One region of the Janthinobacterium lyxosi genome, then DNA from elsewhere that is predicted to be linked to it. Evidence: riboswitches for the same ligand, from Rfam matches in the RefSeq annotation. Region 1 holds a riboswitch; the other holds the start of a gene.
The links. A riboswitch is a leader RNA that binds a small molecule or an ion and turns the genes downstream of it on or off. The one in region 1 is predicted to bind FMN.
Positions count from the first base shown of each region.

Region 1 (4,420 bases):
ATGCACTGGGCGTGGCGGCGCTGGCGGGCCTGAGTTTTACCTTGATCGAAGGCCCCGTGCTGGGCTGGCTGTCACCCGGCGTGCTGGCGGCAGGGGCATTGACGCTGCTGTCGGCCTGGCAACTGTTGCGGCGCGAGCGCAGCGGCAGCCATCCGCTGTTACCGCGCGCACTGTTTCACAGCAGCAGCTTCGGTGCGGCCAATGGCGTGGGTTTCCTGATCAATTTCTGCGTGTTCGGCCAGCTGTTTTTATTGAGCCTGTTCCTGCAGCAGTCTGGCGGCGCCGATGCCTTGCAGTCGGGCTTGCGCCTGCTGCCCATGATGGCGGCCTATACGGTAGGAAATTTCCTGGCGGGCGCAATTGCGGCGCGCCATGGCACGCGCTTGCCCATGTTGAGCGGCTTGCTGGTGGGCGCCGTGATGGCGCTGTTGCTGATGGGTTTGCGTCCAGGTACGCCCTATGGCTTGCTGGCGCTGGGCACGGCCATCATGAACGTGGCCATCGGCATCGCCATTCCCGCCATGACGGCCACCGTGATGCGGGTGGCTGGCAAGCAGCATGCGAACAGCGCGGCGGCGGCCCTGAACGCGAACCGGCAAATTGGTGCGCTGGTGGGCGTAGCCTTGATCGGCAGCATCCTGCACATGGTGCAGGACTGGTCGCTGCGCTTGCCGCTGGCCTATGCGACGATAGCCGTCGCATATGGCCTGGCGGCGGGCCTCGTCTACCGGCACGTGCATCTGCCGAAGGCCGTGGCCGCCTGAAGGATGGCCTGACGCTTTACTGTTCGCGCGTGCTGCGCCACTCCACCAGTTCTTCGATGGTGAGAATGGGCATGCCATGCAGTTCGGCAAAGCGTTCGATAGCGTCGCCGCGCATCATGGTGCCGTCCGGGTTCATCAGCTCGCATAGCACGGCGGCCGGGTTCAGGCCCGCCATGCGCGACAGGTCGACGGAGCCTTCCGTGTGGCCGCGGCGCTCGAGCACGCCACCGGGCGCGGCGCGCAGGGGAAACACGTGGCCGGGGCGCACCAGGTCGGCGGGCTTGGCGTTCGGCGCGATGGCGGCGCGGATGGTGGTGACCCGGTCGGCTGCCGACACGCCTGTCGTGACGCCTTCGCTCGCCTCGATGGAGACCGTGAATGGCGTGCCGTAGCGGCTGCCGTTATCGGATGACATGGGCGGCAATTCCAGCGCGCTGACGACGTCCGTCGGCAGGCACAGGCAGACGATGCCGCTGCATTCGCGGATCAGCAGGGCCATGGTTTCGTGCGTGAGTTTCTCGGCAGACAGAATCAGGTCGGCTTCGTTTTCGCGGTCGAAATCGTCGAGCAGGATGACGGGAATGCCGGCGCGCATGGCGGCCAGGGCGGATTGAATGCGACCTTCCAGGTCGTTGGAAAGCAGGGTATAGCTGTTGACTAACATGGTGAAACGCTCCTCGCATAGGCGAAAAACGCTGCAGGGCAAGCGAATAGACGCAGCCGGCCGCATCGACAGGTCGATCGGACATCGCGTTTACTGCACATCTTCTTTCATCCGGACTATACCGTCGGCTCTGGAGTCACACCAGATCTGCTGACCCTGTCAAACGCAGTTTGACAAGCGCTCGCGGGCTTGACCGTTGCCGGTCTTACCGCCGGTGGGGAATCGCACCCCGCCCCGAAGACGTATTGTTGTGCCGGTCCACATGACCGGCGACAATACTTTAGCACAATTGAAAGAACCTGGCAGGGCACTGTTGAGTTTGTCATTCGGCAAAGTTGCCTGGGAAAAGCAGGTTTTCCTAAGCTGTTTTTAATGGCGGAAAGACGATTTCAGTGTAAGGTACGCTTACTGAATTTTACCGTTGAGAATACATGAAGCTGAGTAAATTACGCCTGATCTCGGGCGCCGTCTTGCTGGCCTGCGCCTGCATGGCCCAGGCGGAAATCCGTTTGAACGATCCATTGCCGCTGGCACCAGAAGTGACCGTCGGAAAATTGCCGAACGGCTTGACCTATTACATCAAGAAAAATGCCCGTCCCGCCCAGAAAGTGGAATTGCGCCTGGTGGTGAAAGCCGGTTCCATCCTGGAAGACGATGACCAGCAAGGCCTGGCGCATTTCACGGAACATATGGCCTTCAATGGCTCCACGCATTTCAAGCGCAATGAGCTCATTTCCTATTTGCAATCGATCGGCGTGAAGTTCGGCGCCGACCTGAACGCCTACACGAGCTTTGATGAAACCGTGTACGTACTGCCGATTCCGACGAACAAGAAGGAAAACCTGGAAAAGGGTTTTCTCGTGCTGGAAGACTGGGCGCATGGCTTGAAATTCAATCCGGCCGACATCAACAGCGAGCGCGGCATCGTGCTGGAAGAGGCGCGCCTGGGCAAGGGCGCCAGCGACCGCATGAACAAGGTCTTGTATCCGAAGCTGCTGAACGGGTCGCGCTATGCGGAACGCATGCCGATCGGCAAGGAATCCGTCTTGAAAACGTTCAAGCCGGAAGCCATCAAGCGTTTCTACAAGGATTGGTACCGGCCCGACCTGATGGCCGTGATGGTGGTCGGTGACGTGGAACCGAAACAGGCTGAAAAACTGATCCAGCAGCATTTCGGCAAGCTGAAAAACCCGGCGAAGCCCCGTCCGCGCCTGTATGCGGAAGTGCCGCAGCGCTCGCAGACGGAAGCGCTGGTGATCACGGACAAGGAAGCACCGGATGACACGGTCTTCATCCGCTACCCGATCCGCGCCGCGCAGGAGCCCGTCACCATTGCCGATTACCGCCGCCAGATGATTGAAAACCTGTACGGGCAAATGCTCAGCGCGCGCATGCAGGAATTGACGCAGCAAGCCAATCCCCCGTTTATCCAGGGCGGCAGCAGCATGGGCAAGCTGGTGCGCGGCTATGAATCGTTCAGCGCGTATGCCTTGCTGGGCAAGGGCGGCGTGCAGCCTGCTGTCGATGCGCTGGTGCACGAAGATGAGCGGGCGCGCCGCTTTGGTTTCAGCCAGGATGAGCTGGATCGCGCGCGCAAGAACATGTTGCGCAATTACGAGCGCGCGTACAGCGAACGCGACAAGTCCGATTCGGCCGGTTTCGTGGCCGAGTATTCGCGCAACTTCCTGGAGCAGGAAGCCATTCCCGGCATCGCCAATGAATTGCGGTATGCGCAGGAGCTCTTGCCGCAGGTGACCTTGCAGGAAATCAATGAGACGGTCGCCAGGGTGATCCCCGACCAGCAAAAGAAACTGGTGGTCTTCATGGGCGCCGAGCCGAAAGCGGGCGATACGGCCTCGACTGTGCCGACGCAGCAGCAGTTGCTCGACGCGGTGGCGCAAGCCGAGCGGCAGAAGGTCGAGCCGCATACGGAAAAAGTCCTGGCCAGCAAGCTGATGGATGGCCCGCCGGCCGGTGGCAGCATCGTCGCTGAAAAGTTGAATAGCGCCATCGGCGTGACGGAGCTGACCCTGGGTAATGGCGTGCGCGTGCTGCTGAAACCCACGGACTTCAAGAATGACCAGGTGCTGATGGGCTCGACGCGCTTCGGCGGTCAGTCGCTGTTTGGCGACGCCGATATCTACAACGCCCGCTATGCCAGCGCCGTGGTCGGCAGCATGGGTCTGAAAGACCTGGCGCCGCTGGACTTGCAAAAAGTGTTGGCCGGCAAGACGGTCAATGTGGGCGCTTCGTTGGGCGAACTGAGCGAAGGCTTTGGCGGTTCGGCCAGCAGCGCCGACGTGGAAGCCATGCTGCAACTGGTGACGCTGTATTTCCATGACGTGCGCAAGGATGCGGGCCTGTACCAGTCCTTCATCGGCAAGCAGCAGGACCTGGCGAAAAACAGCATGGCGCAGCCGGAAGCCGTGTTCTACGATGCCATCCAGCACGCCATGTTTGGCGACAACCCGCGCGTCGATGGCGTGCCGCGCGCGGCCGACTTCGACAAGGTGGGCCTGGACCGCTCGCTGGAGATCTTCCGCCAGCGCTTTTCCAGCGCGCGCGACATGACCTTCATCTTCACGGGCAGCTTCGAGCTCGACAAGATCAAGCCGTTGATCGCCAGCTACCTGGGCACCTTGCCCGTGGCCGAGGTGCCGCACGCCTACCGCGACGTGGGCATGCGCCCGGTGGCAGGGATCGTCAAGAAGGACATCTACATGGGCAGCGAGCCCAAAAGCACGATTTCCATCACCTTCAATGGCGACGTGGCGTATTCGGACGAGCAAAAGCTGACCCTGCAGGCGCTGGGCGAGGTGCTGAACCTGAAAGTCATCGAAGTGCTGCGCGAAAAGATGAGCATGATCTATGGCGGCGGCTTCGAAACTTCCATGGGCCAGCATCCGTATGGCCATTATTCGGTGGCGCTGAACTTGCCGACGGGGCCGGAAAACGTGGACAAGGTGATCGCCGCCGCCTTTGCCGAAATCAA
Region 1 is NZ_JBNYXM010000043.1:9,777-14,196, reverse strand. It holds gene ACQ4WP_RS26675 (MFS transporter) at 1-764, shown strand, start outside; gene ribB (3,4-dihydroxy-2-butanone-4-phosphate synthase) at 781-1,428, opposite strand; FMN riboswitch at 1,524-1,674, opposite strand; gene ACQ4WP_RS26665 (M16 family metallopeptidase) at 1,860-4,420, shown strand, end outside.

Region 2 (4,420 bases), on a different contig from region 1:
GTGCCGAGCGCGATCACGGTCCTCGGTGGCAAGGAGCTGCTCGATACTGGCATCGGCCGCTCGGCCAGCGAAATTCTCAATTACGTACCGAACGCCTCGGCCGGCACGCAGCAGCACGGCCGTCCGCGCTGGTGGATACGCGGTGTGGGCGCGGGCCAGCAGCAGATCGATTTTCCGAATCCCGTCGGCTTTTACCTCGACGACGTATACATCAGCAATTCCAGCGCCACGGGCTTTCCCCTGTTCGACCTGGACCGGGTGGAGGTGCTGCGCGGCCCGCAAGGCACTTTGTGGGGCAAGAACACGACGGGCGGCGCCATCAATGTGATTTCGCGCAAGCCCTCGTTCAAGTCCAGCGGCTACGCCAAGCTTGATTACGGCAGCTACGACACCACCCTGGCCGAAGGGGCCATTGGTGGCGCCCTGGTCGACGAGATGCTGGCGGGGCGCTTGTCTTTCCACACGGAGCAGCAGGACAAGGGCCGCTTCCACAACCAGTTTACGGGCGAGCGCGATGGAAAGCTGAAAGATAGCGCCATCCGCGGCCAGCTCAAGGCCCTGATCGGGCGCGACCTGACGGCCAATTTGAACCTGCACTACCGCGACTATACGACCAAGGGCGCCACCACCACCGTGGCCAGCTACGGCGCCAATGGCGTGTACCGCAACGGCTACGTCCCCAGCATCAATCCCGACGATGTCAGCACGAATGCGCCGGCCGACAGCGACGTGAAACAGGGCGGCGCCCAGCTGAATCTGGAGTATGCGCTGGGCGAACTGACCCTGACGTCGATCACGGGCTATGAAAACTTCCGTAACGAAGCGACGGGCGATAGCGACAACACGCCGCTGGAAGTGGGCCGCAGCCGCTCGAAGGCCAGCAGCCGGCAAGTGTCGCAGGAGCTGCGTTTGACGTCGCCGCAAAACGGCGCCGTGAGCTGGGTGGCAGGCCTGTTCTACTTCAATGAAAAGATCGACTCCGATTCGACCGGCGCGCGCCTGCCCAACGGCAGCGTGCCGGCGCTGGCGGGCAGCACGCAGCCCGTCGGCTACAACCGCACCATCTATCAGCACAAGGCGCGCAGCGCGGCCATCTTTGGCAGCACGACCGTCAACTTCAGCGAGCTGTTGCTGTCCACCTTTGGTTTGCGCTGGACCACGGAAACCAAGGACCTCGATTTGCAGCGCGTGCAGGCGGCATCGAACAGCGTGACGTTCGGCGATGCGTCGAACTGGTGGAACACGGTCCGTGGCGGCAATTACACGGCCGCCTCGGTGGCCAACAACAACTTCACGTCGAATCCGTCCACCACGTGGAATGCGCTGACCTATGACGTGACGCCCGAATACCGCTTCAGCCGTACCCTGCGCGGCTATCTGAAATACGCGCACGGCATCAAGTCGGGCGGCTACAACACCAGCGCCACGGACGTGCGGGCCCTGAACACGGTGAAGCCGGAAACCCTGAATTCGTTCGAGGCGGGCATCAAGTCCGAATGGCTGGACGGGCGCCTCAATTTCAACGCCAACGTCTTCCATTACGATTACAAGAACGTGCAGGTGAATATCACGGGCGTGTACAACGGCGACCCTACCCAAAGCGTCAACTACCTGCAGAACGTGCGCAAGGCCCACGTGAATGGCGCGGAATTCGAGATCGAGGCGCAGCCGACGGACAATCTGCACATCAATGCCAATCTGGGCCTGCTGCGCACGGAATTCGACGATTTCGCCATCCAGAACAATGGCGGTGACCGTTCCGGCAATGAATTCGTGCGCTCGCCCCACGTGACGGCCTTGCTGGCGGCCGACTACCGCTACCCGCTGGGAAGTGGCGCGCAGCTGGTCTTCAGCGGCGACGTGCGCTATACGTCCAAGCAGTACTACTATGTCGACCCGCAAAGCGACGCGCGCGGCTTGCTGAACCAGGGCGGCTTCGCGCTTGCCAATGCGCGCCTGTCGTATGTGCTCCCGGGCGGCAAGCAGCGCATCACGGCGTATGCCAACAACCTGGCCGACAAGGTCTACCGCAACCACACGCTCACCAGCTTCGTGCCGGGCGCCGTGAGTGGCGACACGGTGATCATCGGCCAGGGGCGCACGGTGGGTGCGTCGTACACGGTGCAGTTCTGACCGCGCAGGGCAGGCGCAGGGGCGATATGCTATAGTCGCTGGGCGTGGCTGCGGCACCCTGTGCACTGGCCACGCAACGTTCTCAGGGCGGGGTGCGATTCCCCACCGGCGGTAATGGCATGCGTGCCTAGCCCGCGAGCGCTTGCCGGCATGGTCTTCGGGCTATGACGACAAGGTCAGCAGACCTGGTGTGATTCCGGGGCCGACGGTATAGTCCGGATAAAGAGAGAGCGGGATGGAATCATTGTGTTGGTGCCGGCATACGCCCGGTGCATGGATGGCCTGTGTTTGCCGTCGGTGCGCGGGCGCGCGTGCCTGCATGCGCAGTTGGGCGTGGCTTTCACGCGCCTGTCATATCCCCTTCGATTCTATGCCCTGTTTTTATCATTCTTGAAAACAGGAGTTATATATGTCACAAACGTCACAAGCATACGCAGCACCCGGCAAGCGCATCGCCTTCATCCAGGCGGGCTGGCACCGCGACATCGTCGCGCAATGCCGATTGTCCTTCATCGCCGAAATGGCGGCCCTGGGTTTCACGCAGGACGACATCGATGTCATTGATGTCGCCGGCGCCTTTGAAATTCCCCTGCATGCGCAGGTGCTGGCCAGGGGCGGCCAATACGCGGCGATTGCCGCTTCCGCCCTGGTGGTCGATGGCGGCATCTACCGCCATGACTTCGTGGCCGATGCCGTCATTTCCGGCATGATGCAGGTGCAGCTGGCGACGGGCGTGCCCGTGCTGTCGGCCGTGCTGACCCCGCACCACTTCCATGCGGGCCACGAGCACCAGGAATTCTACTTCCAGCATTTCAAGGTCAAGGGCGTCGAACTGGCCACGGCTTGCGCGGCCACCATCCACTCGCTGCAGCGGCTGGCGCAACCGGCTAGCGCGCCGCACGAGGCCTTGGCCGCCTAGGGCGCCGTTTGCCTTGATGCCGTAGTACCCGGGGCCAGCGCAATTCGTGCGCCGGCCCCGTTTCTTTATGCCGCCTGCTGCAGCAGCGCGTCGAGGCGCCGCTGCGCTTCCTCCAGCGGCCGGCGGTCGATCCAGCTCTCGATATCCACGTCGCGGTCGAGAAAACCGTGCTGCAGCTGGAAATCCTTTTGCTGGCGGAACAGGGCCACCTTCTCGTCGGACAGGTCGGGCGCCAGGGTCAGGTGAAAACCATCGCGGTAGGCTTCGGCCACGGCGTCGGCACCGGCCCGCGTTTCGCCCTGCAGGATGGCCAGCACGTCGGCCTGGTGGCTGCGCGCCCAGTGGGCGGCGCGCAGGGTCTGCGTCAAGAAGCGCACGACCAGCTCGAAATGCTGTTCCAGCATCGTTTCATGCACGGTGATCGGGCGCGGCGTGCCGTTATTGACGCGGAAGCGCCGGTCGGGCAGGGCGTCGATGGCTATGCCCACTTCCAGCCCCGCCGCGCGGGCCGCCTCGGCCGCCGCCGCGCCTTTCACGTAGACGGCGTCGACTTCGCCGCGCAAGAGCGGCGCGATGCCTTGCCACAGGCCCGCGCCCAGATTGGCCTGTGTTGGCGCCTCGCCCCCCACTTCCACCAGCCGCACATCGTCCAGCGTCAAGCCGGCCGACGCCAGCACGCCCTTGTAGCCGGCCAGGCTCATGCCGCGCGCGATGCTGCGCCCGCGCCGGTTCTCGCACAAATCCTCGGCGCGGAACACGGGCAGCGCCAAACGCTTGCCCTGCAGCTGCGCGGGCGTGATGATGCCGGAACCGGGGCGCACTAGGATGGCTTGCCACTCGTCGATCCAGGTCAGGCCGATCAGGCGCGTGGGCGCCCCTTGCGCGCGCGCGGGCAGGGCCAGCAGGTTGCCCCCTTCGCGCACGAGCGTGGACAGGCCGTGGTCGTAATGGTGGCGCGCCAGTTTGCCACCCACTTCCTGCAGGGTTTTCAGGGCGATGCCGTCGCGGGAGAATTCCTCGTCCAGCCAGCCAAGCTTGTAGGCCAGGCCCGTGGCCGTGGGCACGGGGCAGCGCGTGAACCAGACGGTATCGACTGTATCGATGGGAGCGGAGCTTGCGGTAGTCATGGGATTCCTTCGTGGTGAGTGGGAGCCTTGAGCCGTGCAGGAAACGTGCCCGCAGCGCTTGCTGGCTTGCCGACAGTGCCTGCGTCTAGCGCTGCTGCCGCGCCAGCAGCCGTTGTTGCGCAGGCAGCAGCCGTCCAGCATTGATGCGGCCCTGGCGCTGGCACGCGTCTTGCGAAAGCAGGAGGTAGACGAAACCCGGTCTCAACCTTTTTACCGAATGGAGCATGACATGACGGACGTG
Region 2 is NZ_JBNYXM010000012.1:117,929-122,348, reverse strand. It holds gene ACQ4WP_RS15050 (TonB-dependent receptor) at 1-2,133, shown strand, start outside; FMN riboswitch at 2,208-2,369, shown strand; gene ACQ4WP_RS15045 (6,7-dimethyl-8-ribityllumazine synthase) at 2,543-3,052, shown strand; gene ACQ4WP_RS15040 (ABC transporter substrate-binding protein) at 3,118-4,179, opposite strand; gene ACQ4WP_RS15035 (class II aldolase/adducin family protein) at 4,409-4,420, shown strand, end outside.
Region 2: another riboswitch for FMN. It lies ahead of ACQ4WP_RS15045 (6,7-dimethyl-8-ribityllumazine synthase); the one in region 1 lies ahead of ribB (3,4-dihydroxy-2-butanone-4-phosphate synthase).